Regions from separate parts of the Microbacterium sp. CFSPD4_SD4 genome, predicted to be linked through region 1. Evidence: predicted binding sites of a transcription regulator. Region 1 holds the regulator's gene; each other region holds the start of a gene.
The links. Region 1 encodes LexA, which represses DNA repair genes until DNA is damaged. Its sites were predicted from a motif close to TCGAACANNTGTTCGA; they were not measured.
Positions count from the first base shown of each region.

Region 2: the regulator LexA is predicted to act here: its motif matches at 3,093-3,108, upstream of AC2W7E_RS09650 (HNH endonuclease signature motif containing protein).
Region 3: the regulator LexA is predicted to act here: its motif matches at 2,667-2,682, upstream of AC2W7E_RS11895 (HNH endonuclease signature motif containing protein).

Region 1 covers NZ_JBNFOC010000003.1:272,684-278,186, forward strand. Annotated here, with positions in the region: gene AC2W7E_RS07675 (methylenetetrahydrofolate reductase) at 1-190, shown strand, start outside; gene metE (5-methyltetrahydropteroyltriglutamate--homocysteine S-methyltransferase) at 212-2,521, shown strand; gene lexA (transcriptional repressor LexA) at 2,604-3,290, opposite strand; gene AC2W7E_RS07690 (LysM peptidoglycan-binding domain-containing protein) at 3,574-3,942, shown strand; gene AC2W7E_RS07695 (histidinol-phosphate transaminase) at 4,002-5,096, shown strand; gene hisB (imidazoleglycerol-phosphate dehydratase HisB) at 5,093-5,503, shown strand, end outside.
Region 2 covers NZ_JBNFOC010000005.1:50,213-55,715, reverse strand. Annotated here, with positions in the region: gene AC2W7E_RS09660 (substrate-binding domain-containing protein) at 1-270, shown strand, start outside; partial or broken gene AC2W7E_RS09655 (Cmx/CmrA family chloramphenicol efflux MFS transporter) at 378-1,558, opposite strand; gene AC2W7E_RS09650 (HNH endonuclease signature motif containing protein) at 1,657-3,063, opposite strand; gene AC2W7E_RS09645 (alpha/beta fold hydrolase) at 3,166-3,930, shown strand; gene AC2W7E_RS09640 (ABC-F family ATP-binding cassette domain-containing protein) at 3,973-5,503, shown strand, end outside.
Region 3 covers NZ_JBNFOC010000007.1:111,032-116,534, forward strand. Annotated here, with positions in the region: gene AC2W7E_RS11890 (glycosyltransferase family 2 protein) at 1-1,244, shown strand, start outside; gene AC2W7E_RS11895 (HNH endonuclease signature motif containing protein) at 1,293-2,636, opposite strand; gene AC2W7E_RS11900 (extracellular solute-binding protein) at 2,901-3,980, shown strand; gene AC2W7E_RS11905 (ABC transporter ATP-binding protein) at 4,016-5,035, shown strand; gene AC2W7E_RS11910 (ABC transporter permease) at 5,187-5,503, shown strand, end outside.

The sequences.
Region 1 (5,503 bases):
CGCGATCGCCCTCGATGTCGAGCCGACCGCCGAAGGGCGCCGGGAGATCGGGATCTCCTGGGCCGCGCGCCTCGCCGCCGACGTCGTCGCCGGCGGGGCCCCCGGCGTGCATCTGTACGCCTTCAACCAGCACGAGACCGTCCTGACCGTCCTCGCCGAAGCCGGCATCGTCCCGGCGCTCCGGCACTAGTCCCCGCCGAAAGGAAACACCATGACCGCATTCCCCGAGGGCACCATCCTCGGCTACCCCCGCATCGGCCGTCGCCGCGAGCTCAAGAAGGCCGTCGAGGCGTTCTGGGCCGGCCGCATCGACGAGCAGGAGCTGGAGCGGACGGCCGCGGAACTGCGCGCGGCGACCCGCGAGCGCCTGGCGGGGCTCGGCCTCGGCCGCACGGACTCGTCCATCCCGGAGTCCTTCTCCTTCTACGACCAGGTCCTCGACGCCGCTGTCACGGTCGGCGCGATCCCTGCCCGCTTCGACGACCTCCGCGAGGCCGACGGGTCGATCGGCCTCTCCGCCCTATTCACCGTCGCCCGCGGCGAAGGCGAGCGGGCGCCGCTGGAGATGACGAAGTGGTTCGACTCGAACTACCACTACCTCGTGCCGGAGATCGGCCCGGAGACGGTGTTCTCCCTCGCCAGCGACCGCCTGGTGCGCGAGGTCGCCGAGGCCGTCGCCGCCGGCTTCGTCACGCGTCCCGTGGTCGTCGGACCGGTCACGCTGCTGGCGCTCGCGAAGGCGTCGGACGACGCGCCGGAGGGCTTCGAGCCGCTCTCGCGGCTGGAGGACGTCCTGCCGGTCTACGTCGATCTGCTCGCCCGTCTGCGCGCCGCGGGCGCCGAGTGGGTGCAGCTCGACGAGCCCGCCCTCGTGAGCGAGTCCCTGCCGGCGACGACCGCGCAGCTCGCGTCCGCCGCGGAGCGCGCGCTCGCAGTGCTCGGGAACGCCGAAGAGCGGCCCTCGATCCTCGTCGCGGCCCCGTACGCGAGCCTCGGCGCGACGTTCGCGACCGTGGCCGCCGCCCCCGTCGAGGCCATCGCCGTGGATCTCGTGCGCGGCACCGTGCCCGACGCGGTGCCGGGCCTCGAGGGCAAGACCCTCGTCGGCGGTGTGATCGACGGTCACAACATCTGGCGTGGCGACCTGTCCGCGGCGTTCGATTCTCTGGAGGCGCTCCGTGCGCTCGGGGCCCCGGTGTCGGCATCGACCTCGACCTCGCTGCTGCACGTGCCGCACGACGTGGAGGACGAGACGGCGCTGGACGCGCGCCTCGTCTCCTGGCTCGCCTTCGCGGATCAGAAGGTGCAGCAGGTCGTGACCCTCGCCCGCGGCCTGTCCGAAGGGCGCACGGCGATCGGGGCCGAGCTGGACGCCGCGACCGCTGCGCTGCAGGACCGCCTGACCGCTCCCGGTGTGCGCGACGGTGCGGTGCGTTCCCGTGCGCTGAGCGACGCCGACTTCGCCCGTGCCCCGTACCAGGAGCGGGAGGAGGCGCAGAACGCCCTCGGCCTGCCGGCGCTGCCCCTGACGACGATCGGCTCCTTCCCGCAGACCGGCGACATCCGCCGCGCCCGCGCCCAGTTCCTCCGCGGCGAGATCCCCGAGGACGACTACGAGGAGTTCCTGCGCCGTGAGGTCGCGGCGGTCGTCTCCCTGCAGGAGGACCTCGGTCTCGACGTCCTCGTGCACGGTGAGCCGGAGCGCAACGACATGGTGCAGTACTTCGCGGAGAACCTCGACGGCTTCGCGGTCACGCAGCACGGCTGGGTGCAGTCGTACGGCTCGCGAGCCACGCGCCCGTCGATCCTCTGGGGAGACGTCTCGCGTCCCGCGCCCATCACGGTCGGCTGGTCGGCGTACGCGCAGTCGCTCACGGCGAAGCACATGAAGGGGATGCTCACGGGCCCCGTCACGATCCTCGCGTGGTCCTTCGTCCGCGACGACCAGCCGCTGGGGGAGACGGCGAACCAGGTGGCGCTCGCGCTCCGCGACGAGATCGCCGATCTGGAGGCCGCGGGCATCCAGGTGATCCAGGTCGACGAGCCGGCGCTCCGGGAGCTGCTCCCGCTGAAGCAGGCCGACCAGCCGGCGTACCTCGACTGGTCCGTCGCCTCGTTCCGTCTGGCCACGGGCGGCGCTGCGGCGGCGACCCAGGTGCACACCCACCTCTGTTACTCGGAGTTCGGCGTCGTGATCGACGCGATCCGTGCGCTCGACGCGGACGTCACGTCCATCGAGGCGGCCCGGAGCCGCATGGAGGTCGTCGCGGACATCGCCGAGGTGGGCTTCGACCACGGCATCGGCCCCGGCGTGTACGACATCCACTCGCCGCGCGTGCCCACCGTGGAGGAGGTCGAGTCCCTGCTGCGGCGTGCGGTGGAGGAGATCCCCCTCCGTCAGCTCTGGGTGAACCCGGACTGCGGTCTGAAGACCCGCGGATACGCCGAGACCACGGCGTCGCTGCGGAACATCGTCGAGGCCACGCGGCGCGTGCGCGAAGACGTGGTGGTCACCGCCTGACGCGGTCGTCCCCGGACACACGAAGGCCCTCCCGGTGCACCCGGGAGGGCCTTCGTCCTCGTCTGACCGACGATGCGGTGTCTCAGACGGCGCGCATGACCGCGACGACCTTGCCGAGCACGACCGCCTCGTCGCCCAGGATCGGCTCGAACGCGGAGTTGCGGGGGAGCAGCCACGTGTGGCCGTCGCGACGCCGGAGCACCTTGACGGTGGCCTCGCCGTCGAGCATGGCGGCCACGATCTCGCCGTTCTCCGCCGTGTTCTGCGAGCGCACGACGACCCAGTCGCCGTCGCAGATGGCGGCGTCGATCATCGACTCCCCGGAGACCTTGAGCATGAACAGGTCGCCCTTGCCGACGAGCTGCCGGGGGAGCGGGAAGATCTCCTCGACCTGCTGATCCGCCGTGATCGGCACGCCCGCGGCGATACGCCCCACCAGTGGGACCAGTGCGGCATCGCCCACGGGGGTCGCCACGTCCGCCGGGTTCTCCGCGCCCGTGCCGGGCAGGTCGATGAGGACCTCCATGGCACGCGTCTTGCCCGGGTCGCGACGCAGGTAGCCGCTGAGCTCGAGCTGACCGAGCTGGTGGGTGACGCTGGACAGCGACTTGAGCCCGACGGCGTCGCCGATCTCGCGCATGCTCGGCGGATAGCCGTTCTGCGCGATCGAGGCCTGGATGACCTCGAGGATCGCCATCTGCTTCGGGCTGAGGCTCTTGCGACGGCGGGTGCGCGGCGCCTCGGACTCGAGGGCTGAGGTGTCGCTCATGGTGCTCCTTCACTGCGTGATCCGACGTGCCGCTTCGAATGTCGGTGGCCCGTGGTGGGGTGTCCTTATCGAAACCGTATCCGAGAAAAGCGCCGATCTGGAAGATCTGTTCGAGCGTGTCGGCTGATTCGCGGGGCATGGTTTCGAAGACAGCTTGACAGATGTTCGAACTCGAAGATATCTTCGGAACGTAGCTTCGCATCCACGGCTCCCGGCCGAGGCGCGGATGCGAAAGCTACGCCAACCTCCCCGGGCTCCGGCGCCGGGACAGTAAGGAGCAGACATGAGCAGCATCAGCCTCAGCACCGCGACCGCCCTCCCGGCATCGGCCCGTCCGGCCACCCGGCTGCGGATCACGGCACGCGGCCGTCGCACTCTGCTCGCGCTCGCGTCGGTCCCGCTCGCGGCGGGCATCGCCTTCGCCGCCCTCAGCGGGGGCAGCGCGACCGCTTCCGGCGCGGATGCGCCGGCCGTCTCCGTCGAGACCGTCACGGTCATGCCTGGCGACACCCTCTGGTCGATCGCGAGCAGCATCGCTCCCGAGGCCGACCCGCGGGATGTCATCGGTGAGATCACCCGCATGAACCTGCTGCGCGGCGGGGAGCTCCAGGTCGGCCAGGAGCTCGCACTGCCGGCGCGGTACACCGACTGACGCCGAGTCCTCCCGGCCGAATCGTCACGATGACCTCGGCTCTCCCTGCTCCTCTTAAGATGGGAAGGGTGACCTTCTCCCTCAACGATCTCCCGCTCCGCGACGATCTGCGCGGACTCACCCCGTACGGAGCGCCGCAGGCCCCGCTGCCGGTGGCGCTGAACGTCAACGAGAACACGCATCCGGTTCCCGACGAGGTCGCGAGCGACATCCTCGATGACATCGCCGTGGCGATCCGAGACGTGAACCGGTACCCGGACCGCGAGTTCACGACGCTGCGGGAGGCGTTCGCCGACTACCTGGGTCACGGCCTCACGCCGGAGCAGATCTGGGCGGGCAACGGGTCCAACGAGGTGCTGCAGCACATCTTCCAGGCGTTCGGCGGGCCGGGACGCACGGCCTTCGGATTCGCGCCCACGTACTCCATGTACCCGCTCATCGCGAAGGGGACGGGCGCGTCCTGGATCGCGGGCACCCGTCAGCCCGACTACACGGTCACCCCGGAGGAGGCGGCGCAGCAGGTGCGCGCGGCCGACCCCGACATCGTGATCCTCTGCTCGCCGAACAACCCGACCGGCACCCCGCTGGGGCTCGACGTCGTGGAGGCCGTCTACGAGGCGGCCCGCGGCGTCGTGATCGTCGACGAGGCCTACCAGGAGTTCGCGCCACGGGATGCGGCGTCGGCCCTCACCCTCCTGGAAGGACGACCGCGCCTCGCCGTCTCCCGAACGATGAGCAAGGCCTTCGCCTTCGCCGGCGCCCGCGTCGGCTACCTCGCGGCCGACCCGGCGTTCATCGACGCGCTCCGGCTCGTGCGACTGCCGTACCACCTCAGCGCTCTGACGCAGGCCGCCGCGGTCGCCGCCCTCCGCAACGCCGACGTCATGCTCGGCATGGTGCAGGAGATCGTGGAGCAGCGGGACCGCATCACGGCGACGCTCGAAGCCCTCGGGTACACCCCGCACCTCTCGTGGTCCAACTTCGTGCTGTTCGGCGGCGTCGCGGATCCGCAGGCGACGTGGCAGCAGCTGTACGACCGCGGTGTGCTCGTCCGCGACGTCGGCATCCCCGGCCACCTGCGGGTGAGCGCCGGCACGGAGGCGGAGACGACGGCGTTCCTGGACGCCCTGGCCTCGATAGGATCGGCATCATGACCATCCCCGCGCCCACCGCACGCACCGCGAGCCGCGTGCGCAGCACGTCGGAGTCCACCGTCGAGGTCGAGCTGAACCTCGACGGCACCGGTGCGAGCCGCATCGACACCTCGGTGCCGTTCTTCGACCACATGCTCACGGCGTTCGCCAAGCACTCGCTGACGGATCTCACCGTGCGGGCCTCCGGGGACACCCACATCGACGCGCACCACACCGTGGAGGACGTCTCGATCGTGCTCGGCCAGGCGATCCTGGCCGCCCTCGGAGACAAGTCCGGCATCTCCCGGTACGGCGACGCCCTCGTCCCCCTGGACGAGGCGCTCGCGCAGGCGGTCGTCGACATCTCCGGCCGCCCGTACCTCGTGCACGAGGGGGAACCCGCGGGCTTCGAGCACCACCTGATCGGC
Region 2 (5,503 bases), on a different contig from region 1:
GAGGTCGAGTCGGTGAAGTCGATCATGGAGGGCGTGCAGTACTCCACGATCAACAAGGACACCACGCTGCTCGTGGAGCAGGCCATCAAGATGGTCGGTCAGCTCCAGAAGGGTGACGAGGTCGACGTCAACGACACCGACCAGTACGACAACGGCAAGAAGGTCGTCCCGGCCTACCTGCTCCCGCCGGTCATCGTGACCAAGGAGAACGCGGCCGAGGCCTACGCCAACGTCCCGAGCCTCCTCGAGATCGTGAAGTCGTACGAGTAAGCCTCAGCGCGAACATCCGGGTTCCCCGAGAACATCGGACACGACGAGCCGTCCGGACCCTCGGGTCCGGGCGGCTCGTCGCCGTTGCGGCGCGTCACCGTCTGCCCTCAGCCGACGGGCCGCCATCGCCGCGTCGCCAGGGCGAGGAGGAGCGCCGCCATCGTCAGCGTGGCCGCGAGAGCGACGGGGGAGAGCGGACCCGCCCCGCTCGCGAGGGTCCACGCTCCCGACGCCGGTCCGATCACGGCGCCGATGTTCAAGGCCGCGGTCGCGTAGGACCTCCCATGGTCGGGGCGCCGGAGGCGGCATACAGCACCCGGGTGATCAGTGTGCTTCCGACGCCGAACGAGGCCATGCCCTGTACGAAGACGAGGAACAGCAGGGGTAGCGGCTGCGTCGCGACCGCCGCCAGGACGATCCAGCCGCCGAGGAGCAGCGGGCCGCCGACCGCGAGGAGCACAGCGGCATGTCGATCGGCGAACCGACCCGCGATGGTCACGCCGAGGAACGAGCCGATGCCGAACAGGACCAGCGCGAGGGGGACCGCAGCGTCGGGCAGGCCCGCGATCTCGGTGACGATCGGCGCGAGGAACGTGAAGACCGCGAAGGTCCCCGCGTTCACCAGGGCCGCCAGGGTCATCGCGAGGGCCAGGCGCGGTGTCCCCAGGAGCGCGAGCTCCGTGCGGAGGGCCGGTTCCTTCCGGGGGAGTGGTGCCGGGGCGGGGTCGGGCTCCGTGCCCGGGATCGTCGTCGGCACGCCGCGGAGGATTCCGAGCAGCGCAGGGAGGCAGAGGAGCGCGACAGCGGCGAAGGTCGCCCGCCAGCTCAGCGCGGTGCCGAGGATGGCGCCCACAGGGACGCCGACGATGGTGGCGACGGTCGTCCCGGAGAGCAGCACCGCGAGCGCTCGTCCGGTGCGCTCGCGGGGGACGAGGAGGGTCGCCGTGCGCAGGGCGACGGCGAGGAAGCCGGCGTTCGCGAGGGCGCTGAGTACGCGCGTGACGAGCAGAAGCTCGAACAGGGACGTCACCGCGCCGACGGCATGGCACGCGGCGAAGAGCGCGAGGCAGGCGACGAGTGTGCGGCGTGGGGGCCAGCTGCGCGCGAACGCGGCCATGGCGGGTGCGCCGATGACCATGCCGACCGCGAAGGCGGAGGTGAGGAGGCCCGCCGTGCCGACCGGGACGTCGAGCTCGTGCGCGATCGCGGGGAGGAGTCCCGCGAGCATGAATTCGGAGGTACCCATGACGAAGACCGCCAGGGCAAGGGCATAGAGGGGGAAAGGCATCGAGTGCTCCGAGGTGAGAGGGAAGAGGAATGCTTCTCGTCACCACGGTCAGCGCCCGGGTCACCGGCGCGCGCCCGCCGGCAGGGCGGACGAAGGGATCAGCGGTTCGCGGGGCTGACGGTGTGACCGGCAGCCCCCGACCTGTCTGATTCGGGGCTCGACATGCCCTCCACTCTAGGGTTGACGGCGGGAGACCACGGAGGTTCCTCGGCGAAGGTGACGGTGTGCGGAGGCGGCGGTCGGTCGATGTAGGTCCGGCCGGTGGGGCTCGTCCACTCCAGAACGCCGCCCGGCCCCTGCTCGACGTGCCACGGGGAGTGGTGTTTGAGCATGTGATGTCGTCGGCAGAAGGTCGCCAGGTTGTCGTGCGCGGTCTCTCCGCCGAGCGCCGCATCGTGATTGTGATCGAGGTCACACTTCCGCGGTGCGAGGCCGCAGCCCGGGAAGCGGCAGCGTTGATCGCGGGCCCGCAGGTGTCGGCGGAGGTCTTCGCTCGGGCGATACCGGTCGACGGCCAGCAGCGCCCCGCTGATCGGGTGGGTGAGCACCCGGTCCCAGCCGCTCGCCGCGCCGGCCAGACGGCGGGCCGTGGCCGGATCGATCGGGAAGATCCCGTCCAGCTCGGCGGCGAGGATCCGAGTGCCCTCTGTCGTCCGTTCCTGCTCCCCGTGCATCAGCGTCAGCACCGGCACGGTGACCTCGACGCGCGCCCGAAGCTCCGAGAGCAGCCCCTCTTCCGAGTCATGGCCCGCCGGAGCGCCGGTCAGGACGAGGTCGGCGAGCAGATCCGCGCGCAGCTGATCCACGGTCCTGTCGTCGAGGATGCTCTCCTCCGCCTCCCGACGCCGTGCCTGCGCGTTCTCCTCCCGCACGGCATGCGCCATCTGGGAGAGCCGGTCGTACATCCCGTGCACGAGCGCCGCGGGGCCACGCGCGCCGAGCTCGGCCATGCCGTCCTCAAGATCGGTCACCCAGACGCGGCGCAGCTCCCTGGCGTCACGATGTCGCTCGACGAGGGTCCGCTCCCGGAACCGGTCGGCCAGTCGGCGCACGAGTCGGCGTATCCGGTTCGGAGATTCCGCAGCGGCCACCTCGATCGCCTCCGCCGCGAAACGCGAACGGTCGTCCGGGTCATGGAGGTGAGCCCCCGCCTCCACGATCACGCGTGCATGCGCGGCGCTGATCCGCCCGGCGCCCTGAGCCTCCCAGACGGCGGGGAACCGTTCGACCAACCAGGACGCATCGGACATCCGCCGCTCGATCGTGCGGTCGCTGACGCGCTGTGCGGCCCCGATCTCCGCGGCGACCGTGCGGATCGCCATGTCGCCGCCGTCCGGATGCCGAGCCTGCCGGGCGATGTCGACCGCCAGTCGCCCCGCCATCGCGAGCAGTCCGTCGCGGGCCGCCTGCATGCTGCTCAGCGTCTTCTCCGCCGCTTCCAGCCCCTCCACCAGATCGGCGAGCATCGCCATCTGGGAGTCGGTCGCGTCGAGCAGTGCGGGCATGACGGCAGTCCATCACCGACCACCGACATTCGAACGAAGATTCGAAGGATTCTGGCCGAAAGTCGTATCACGAAAGGATAACGACCGTGGTTGACTGGCTCCGTGCTCCTGAACGTCATCGAAGCCGGGGAGGGCGACCGCGTCGCCGTGCTGCTGCACGGCATGATGGGGTCCGCCGAGAGCTGGCACCGCGTGGTCCCGCTGCTCGTGGAACGCGGCTTCCGCGTGCTCGCGCTCGATCTGCCCGGCCACGGCCTCTCTCCGCGTGACCCGGAGCTCACGATCGAGACGGCGGCCGACGCCGTCGTCGCCACGCTCGCGCAGACGGCGCTCCCTCCGGGGGCAGGTTCCGCAGCGGGGGACGGGGCGGCCTTCCCGCTCGCCGTCGCCGTCGGGCACTCCTTCGGCGCCACCGTGCTCGCCGCCGCCGCGCCCCGCCTCGATCCGAGTCTCGCGGTCTATGTCGACGCGCCGCTCGCCCTCCAGGGCGGCCAGGACCGCGCCTCTCTCATCTCGCAGTACGAGCATGATCGCCGCGCGCGCATGTCGCCCGCAGAACTCCGCAAGCTCCGGCCCTTCTACTCCGTCGACGATGCCACGGTCGAGGCGCGGGCGGCCGAGCGCTTCGATCCGCCGACCGCGGCCTCCGTCTCCTGCGGGGAGGACGGTCATTGGACCGCCGCCCCCGGCTCCATCGTCGTCCGCGCGGAACCCAGTGCCTGGGTCACCGACGAGGACGCGCGGCGGTTCGAGCACGGCGGGGTGACGGTGCGCAGCATCCCCGGGGCCGCCCACACCGTCTGGTACAGCCACTTCGAGGTCTTCACGGCCGCGCTGCCGGAGCTCTTCGCCCCGTCGCTGGTCTGACCGGGAGACCGTCCGACGCGGCGCGACTACCCTGGAGAGGACATGGCACATCTTCTCGGGGCCGAAGCCCTGCACCTCGAATACCCGACCCGCGTCGTCTTCGACGCCGTGACCCTCGGCATCGAGGAGGGCGACCGCATCGGCATCGTCGGCCGGAACGGCGACGGCAAGTCGAGCCTCCTCGGCATGCTCGCCGGCACGAAGGAGCCGGACTCCGGCCGGGTGACCGTCCGCGGCGGCACCCGCATCGGCGTGCTGGACCAGGCCGACACCCTCCCCGACGACATCACGATCGGCGCCGCCGTGGTCGGCGACATGGCAGAGCACGAATGGGCCGGAGACGCCCGCGTCCGCGACGTGATCGAGGGGCTGCTGACCGATCTTCCCTGGGACGCGCAGATCGGCTCCCTCTCCGGCGGTCAGCGCCGCCGCGTGTCGCTCGCGAAGCTGCTCACCGGAGACTGGGACGTCATCGCTCTCGACGAGCCGACGAACCACCTCGACGTCGAGGCGATCACCTGGCTCGCCGGGCACCTCAAGAAGCGCTGGCCCGCGAACGCCGGAGCCCTCCTCGTCGTGACCCACGACCGGTGGTTCCTCGACGAGATCTGCACCGAGACGTGGGAGGTGCACGACCGCATCGTGGAGCCCTTCGAGGGCGGCTATGCGGCGTACATCCTGCAGCGGGTCGAGCGCGACCGCATGGCGGCGGCGACCGAGGCGAAGCGGCAGAACCTCGCCCGCAAGGAGCTCGCCTGGCTGCGCCGCGGTGCCCCGGCCCGCACCAGCAAGCCCAAGTTCCGCATCGATGCGGCCAACGAGCTCATCGCCGACGTGCCCGAGATCCGCGACAAGGTCTCGCTGCAGTCGCTCGCCGTCTCGCGGCTGGGCAAGGACGTCGTCGACCTGCTCGATGTGGGGGTGACGTACCCTTCGACAGGCTCAGGGACCCAGGCGGGATCCGGAACCGGCGGGAAGACCGTGCTGAAGGACGTGGAGTGGCGGATCGCGCCGGGCGAGCGCACGGGCATCCTCGGGGTGAACGGCGCCGGGAAGTCCACACTCCTGGGGCTCATCTCCGGCACGGTCGAGCCCACAGAGGGGCGGATCAAGCGCGGGAAGACCGTGCAGGTGCGCACGCTCACGCAGCGCCTCGACGAACTCCTCCCGCACTGGAACGACCCCGTGCGCGTGGTCATCTCGGGTCTGCGCACGTCGTACACGCTCGGCGCCGGGTCGAAGGCGCAGGACCTCACACCAGGACAGCTCCTGGAGCGGCTCGGGTTCTCCTCGGCTCAGCTCTCGACGCCGGTGAAGGATCTCTCCGGCGGCCAGCAGCGCCGGTTGCAGCTGCTGCTCGTGCTGCTCGACCAGCCGAACGTGCTCATCCTCGACGAGCCCACGAACGACATGGACACCGACATGCTCGCCGCGATCGAGGACCTCCTCGACTCCTGGTCGGGCACCCTCCTCGTCGTGAGCCACGACCGGTACTTCCTGGAGCGGGTGACGGATCAGCAGTACGCGATCCTTCCCGGTCCGGACGGCGCGGGGCGCCTGCGGCATCTCCCGG
Region 3 (5,503 bases), on a different contig from region 1:
ACGCGGACGAGAACGGCTCCGATGTCGTGGTCGGCAAGGAGGTGGGCATCGGACGCAAGCTGCCCGCCAAGATCTTCCAGCGCGACATCCCGCACGCGGTGCTCGGGGAGGACCCGATCCTGGAGATGCTGACGCCGCACAAGATGTTCCGGACCGCCTTCCTGCGGGAGAACGGCATCCGCTTCCCCGACGGGAAGGTGCGGCTCGAAGACCATCTCTTCGTGATGCAGGCGTACTTCGCCGCCGACACGATCTCGGTCCTCGCGAGCGAGCCCTGCTATGCGTGGGTGAAGGAGCCGGGGAGCGCGAGCTCGGCCCGCATCGAGCCGGAGTCGTACTTCCCGCATCTGGAGACCGTGCTCGACGTGGTCGAGGCGAACACCGAACCGGGGAAGGTGCGGGATCGGCTGCTGCGGCACTGGTTCCGCGGCAAGATCCTCAACAGGATCGCCGGGCGACGGATGGTGAAGTACCCGGCGGAGTACCGCGACCGTCTGCTGGACGTGGTCGTGCCGCTCACGCAGCGTCGTTTCGGACCCGGCGTGGATGCCGGGCTGTCGTTCCCGCAGCGGATCCGGGCCGCTCTGCTGCGTGCCGATCGCCGCGACGACCTGCTCGCACTCGCCGCCTTCGAGGCCGAGACGACCTGCACCGCCGCCGTGATCGCGGCGCGCTGGTCGCGGGGAGGGCTGCAGCTGACCGTGCGCGTCCGCGTGCGTCGGAACGGCGAAGAGGCCTTCGTGTTCGAGACGGTCGGCTCGGCGGATCATCTGCTGTCCCTCCCGCTGTCGACGACGGAGGATCTTCCCTCGGGCCTGCTGAACGCCCGCAAGGAGCGCCGTGCCGACCGGGTCGACGTGGTCGCGCAGGACACCCCGGAGCCGGGCGAGGCCGCGGAGTCCACCGCGGGTTCGGAGCGCAAGGTCGGCGGGCGCCGACCGAAGCGCCTCGACGCGGTTCCCGTCGCCGTGGACCCCATGAAGGTGTTCCGCGAGGACGGTCCGCGCGACGCCGATCTGTCGGTCGCGGTCCGCGTGGCCGGCTGGGTGTTCACGGCGCCGCTGACCGCTGCCCCGGACGTGGTCGCACACCTCGGCCGCTCACCCCTTCTCGCGGGCCGGCGGGTCGAACTCGTGCGGAACGAGGACGGCAGCCTGCGCCTGCACCGGGAATGGCCCGGAGGCGCCTGGCGTGACGCCCTGGCACGCACCGCGCGACGCGTGCGCTCCCGCCTCCGCCGCTGACAGCCCCACAACGCCCCGCGCCCGAACTCGCGTGCCTGCGCACCGCACTCAGGCCGCGACATCGAAGCGTGCCCGTCCGCCCAGCCGCGGCGTGCGCTCCGGGTCGACCCACCGCGGCGGAAGAAACCACGGCCGGCCGCTCACACCGGAACCCTCGATGACGATCTCCCACCCGTTGTCATGGATGCGGTGGTGACAGGTCTCGCAGAGCAGGATCCCGTTCGAGAGATCGGTCGGACCTCGGTCGCGTTGCCACCAGCGGAGGTGGTGAGCCTTCGTCATCCCCGGGGGAAGCCCGCACATCGCGCACCCGCCGTCCCGCTCGACCAGCGCCAGGCGTTGGGCTCGGGTGAAGAGGCGCTTCTCGCGACCCCAGTCCAGGACCTCGCTCGCCCCGCCGAGCACGCAGGGGATGACGCCGCCACCGGCAGCCATCCGCCGCGCGGCACCGATGTCGATCACCTGGTCGAGCCCGTCGATCGTCGCCGACCCGGTGCCGACCTGGAGATCGTCGAGGGACACGCGCACGACCACCGTCGCCCCCGCGAGCGGCACCCGATCACCCTCGCACCCGAGCACATGCCCGCAGAAGAGGGCCAGCGCATCGGCCTGGATCATCGCGACCGAGCGCCGGTCGGCGTCCGGCGACCCGGCGTCAGGCGCATCGAGGCGGGCGGCGAACACGGCGGACACGTGCCCGCGGATCGCAGTGACGACCGGCGCCGCGGTCTCGGCATCGAGCTGCGCGTGCAGGTGCACCATGCCGTCACGCTCGAAGAGGCGCAGTCCGCGCCGAGCGCGCTGCGCCTCCGCCCGCGGCGCCACGCCGTCGGGGTCGAGCCACGCTTCGGCGCGGAGGACGAGTTTGCGCACCGCATCGAGCTCGAGCCCCTCGGCTGTGGCGGCCAGCACCCGCTCCGCCTCGGCGATGCGTTCCGCTCCCGCGGCCACGCGGCAGCGGTCCAGCAAAGCGACGAGGAGACCAGCCGCCGGCGCTCCGAGGGCACCCGACGCGAGCGCTTCTCGGAGGAGCGGGTACCGCGCGGGCAGCGGCGCGCCGAGCAGATCGCTTCGCGGGGCGGTCGCCTCTCCCACCTTCACCAGACGCTGCGCCTCGCCCGTCGAGATGCCTGTCATCGCGGCGATGAGCTTCGCCGCCGTACGGTACCCGCGTTGCTTCGCCAGGCTGTCGGCACCGAGCTCGGCGCGCGACTCCCGGGCGATGCCGGCCGCCACGTCGACGTGCAGTGCATCGAGCCGGCGCCGCAGGAGTCCGATCGCGTCGGCGACGTCGACGAGCTGCGCGCGGGAGAGCTCCGGCGCGCAGCTCGCAGAGCCCCACGCCTCGTCGAGACGCTCCATCGCCTCGCGCAACCCGGACATTTTCGACATGCTTCATTTTATCTCCGAAGCGCCCGACTTTCGAAGCTTTGTTCTAATGAATGCCGGCATTCCGCCCGACCGACAGGGATCTCGCGTCCGGATCCGGCGCAGGCCCCCACCCGTTCACCTCATCGCATCCTCACGTTCACGCCGCGCGCCTATCTTGAGTGCGGACGCGCGACCGCGCTCACGAAACCAGACAATCTTTGTGCCTTCACCACAAGAACCGGTAGTGTCGCATCGACACACCTCGAAGGCGAGAAAGGGATGAACATGGCCGACAGGCAGCAGAGGCGCTGGGCGCTCATCGGATTGACGGCCGCGGCGGCGATCGCGCTCACCGGATGCACGGCGGGCGGCGACGGAGACGCGGACGGCGGCGGCAGCGACGGCGGCTCCGGCGACACCCTCATCGTCTACACGAACTCGAACAGCGACGGCCGTGGTGAGTGGATCACCGAGAAGGCGGCGGACGCGGGCATCGACATCGAGATCGTGGGCCTCGGCGGCGCCGACCTGACGAACCGCATCATCGCGGAGAAGAACAACCCCGTCGGCGACGTGGTGTTCGGCCTGAACAACATGTTCTTCGAGCAGCTCAAGACCGAAGAGGCCATCACGGCCTACGAGCCGAGCTGGAGCGGCGAGGTGCCCGCGGACGCCGGCGACCCGAAGGACGGCGCGTTCTGGCCGCTCGTGGAGCAGGCGATCGTCACGGTCTATGACGAGAACCGCATCAGTGACGCGCCCACCGACCCCGACGACCTGTACACCGACGAGGAGTACGCCGGCCGCTACGAGGTCAACCCCGCGCTCGGCCAGGCGACCCCGCAGCTCGTGCTCGCCAGCATGCTCACCCGTCACCTCGACGAGGACGGCGACCTCGGCGTGAGCGACGAGGGCTGGGACCTGGTGAAGTCGTACTACGCCAATGGCTCCCCCGCCGTGGAGGGCACCGACCTCTACGCCCGCATCACCCGCGACGAGGTGGACTACGGCGTGCTGCCGTCGAGCGGCATCTCCGCCCGCGACGAGGAGTACGGCACCAGCACCGGGATGATCGTGCCCGAGTACGGCGTCCCCTACGTGACCGAGCAGATCGCGCAGATCAACGGCACGGACAACGAGGACAAGGCACAGGAGTTCATCGACTGGTTCGGCAGCGCCGAGGTGCAGGGTGAGTTCGCCGCGGAGTTCAACGCCATGCCGGTGAACGAGGGCGCGGTCGAGAAGGCCAACCCCGAGGTCGTCGAGCTCATGGGCACGCTCGACCGTCAGGACATCGACTTCGGTTTCGTGAGCGAGAACCTCGGCGCCTGGGTCGAGAAGGTCACGCTCGAGTACATCGGCTGACCCGCGCAGTCCCGCACCGGCAGAGAGAGAAGACGATGATCCGTTTCGACGACGTCGAGGTCGTGTTCGGCGACCACCGTGCGGTCTCGCACCTCGATCTGGAGATCCAGGAGGGTGAGTTCTTCACCCTCCTGGGTCCGTCCGGATGCGGCAAGACCACCGCCCTGCGCACGCTCGCGGGGTTCATCGAGCCGACCGGCGGCCGCATCCACATCGCGGGTCGCGACGTGACCCGCGTGCCGAGCGAGAAGCGCGGCGTGGGCATGGTGTTCCAGAACTACGCGCTGTTCCCGAGCATGAACGTGCGGGAGAACATCGCGTTCGGCCTCTCGGTGCAGAAGGTGTCGAAGGCCGAGCAGCGGCGGCGCGTGGACGAGGTCGCCGACCGCACCGGGCTCGCCGCGTCGCAGCTCGAGAAGAACGTGGCGGAGCTGTCCGGCGGCCAGCAGCAGCGCGTCGCCATCGCCCGGGCGCTCGCCCTCACCCCCAGCATCCTGCTGCTCGACGAGCCGCTGTCGAACCTCGACGCCAAGCTCCGCGTGCAGCTGCGCGAACAGCTCAAGGAGCTGCAGCACGAGGTCGGCGTGACCACCGTGTACGTCACCCACGACCAGGAGGAGGCGCTCACCCTCAGCGACCGGATCGCCGTGCTCGACGCCGGGACGCTGCAGCAGGTGGGCACCCCGGAGGAGATCTACGACCGCAGCGCGACGCCCTTCGTCTGCCGGTTCATCGGCGAGAACAACCGCCTCAGCCCCGCGCAGCTCGTCGCGATCGGCGCGGGCCTCGACGCCACGGCCGAGAGCTACGTGCGGCCGGAGAAGCTGCACCTCGCGTCGCCGTCCGAGGCCACCGCCGGCGGCACGGCGTCGCTCGACGGCACCGTCGCGGAGCGCACGTACCACGGCAGCCACAGCGTCTACACGGTGTCGGCGGCCGATGCGACGCTCCGGGTGAGCGTGCCGGCCGCGGCGAGCGCGCACCGGTGGGACGTCGGCGACGCCGTGCGCATCGACGTCGACCCGCGGTGGATCCTGCAGTACCCGGCGGCGTGACATGAGCGCTCCGCAGAACGACTCCCGCCCGGTGCCGCCGCCGTCCGCGGGCATGACCGACGCGCCCGGCGCCCTGACGACCGAGGCCGCCGAGGCGGACACCGCGACGAAGCCCCGCCTCCGCCGCGGACGGCCCGGCAGCGTGCGCGCGATGCTCCGCTCACCGCTGGCCTGGGTGACCGGCATCGTCGTGATCTGGTTCGCCGCCGCCTTCCTCGTGCTGCCGAACGCCGAGCTGCTCGCCGCGACCTTCTTCCCGGACGGCCAGTTCAGCATCCGCGCCGTCGAGAAGCTGCTCGGCAGCGAGCGCGCGCTGAAGACGCTCGGCAACAGCTTCCTCCTCGCGATCACGCTGTCCGTCACGGTCAACGTCGTCGGGGTGTTCATCGTGCTGGTGACGCAGTACTTCCAGGTGCGCGGCGCCAAGCTCCTGTGGCTCGGCTACGCCACCACCCTGATCTACGGCGG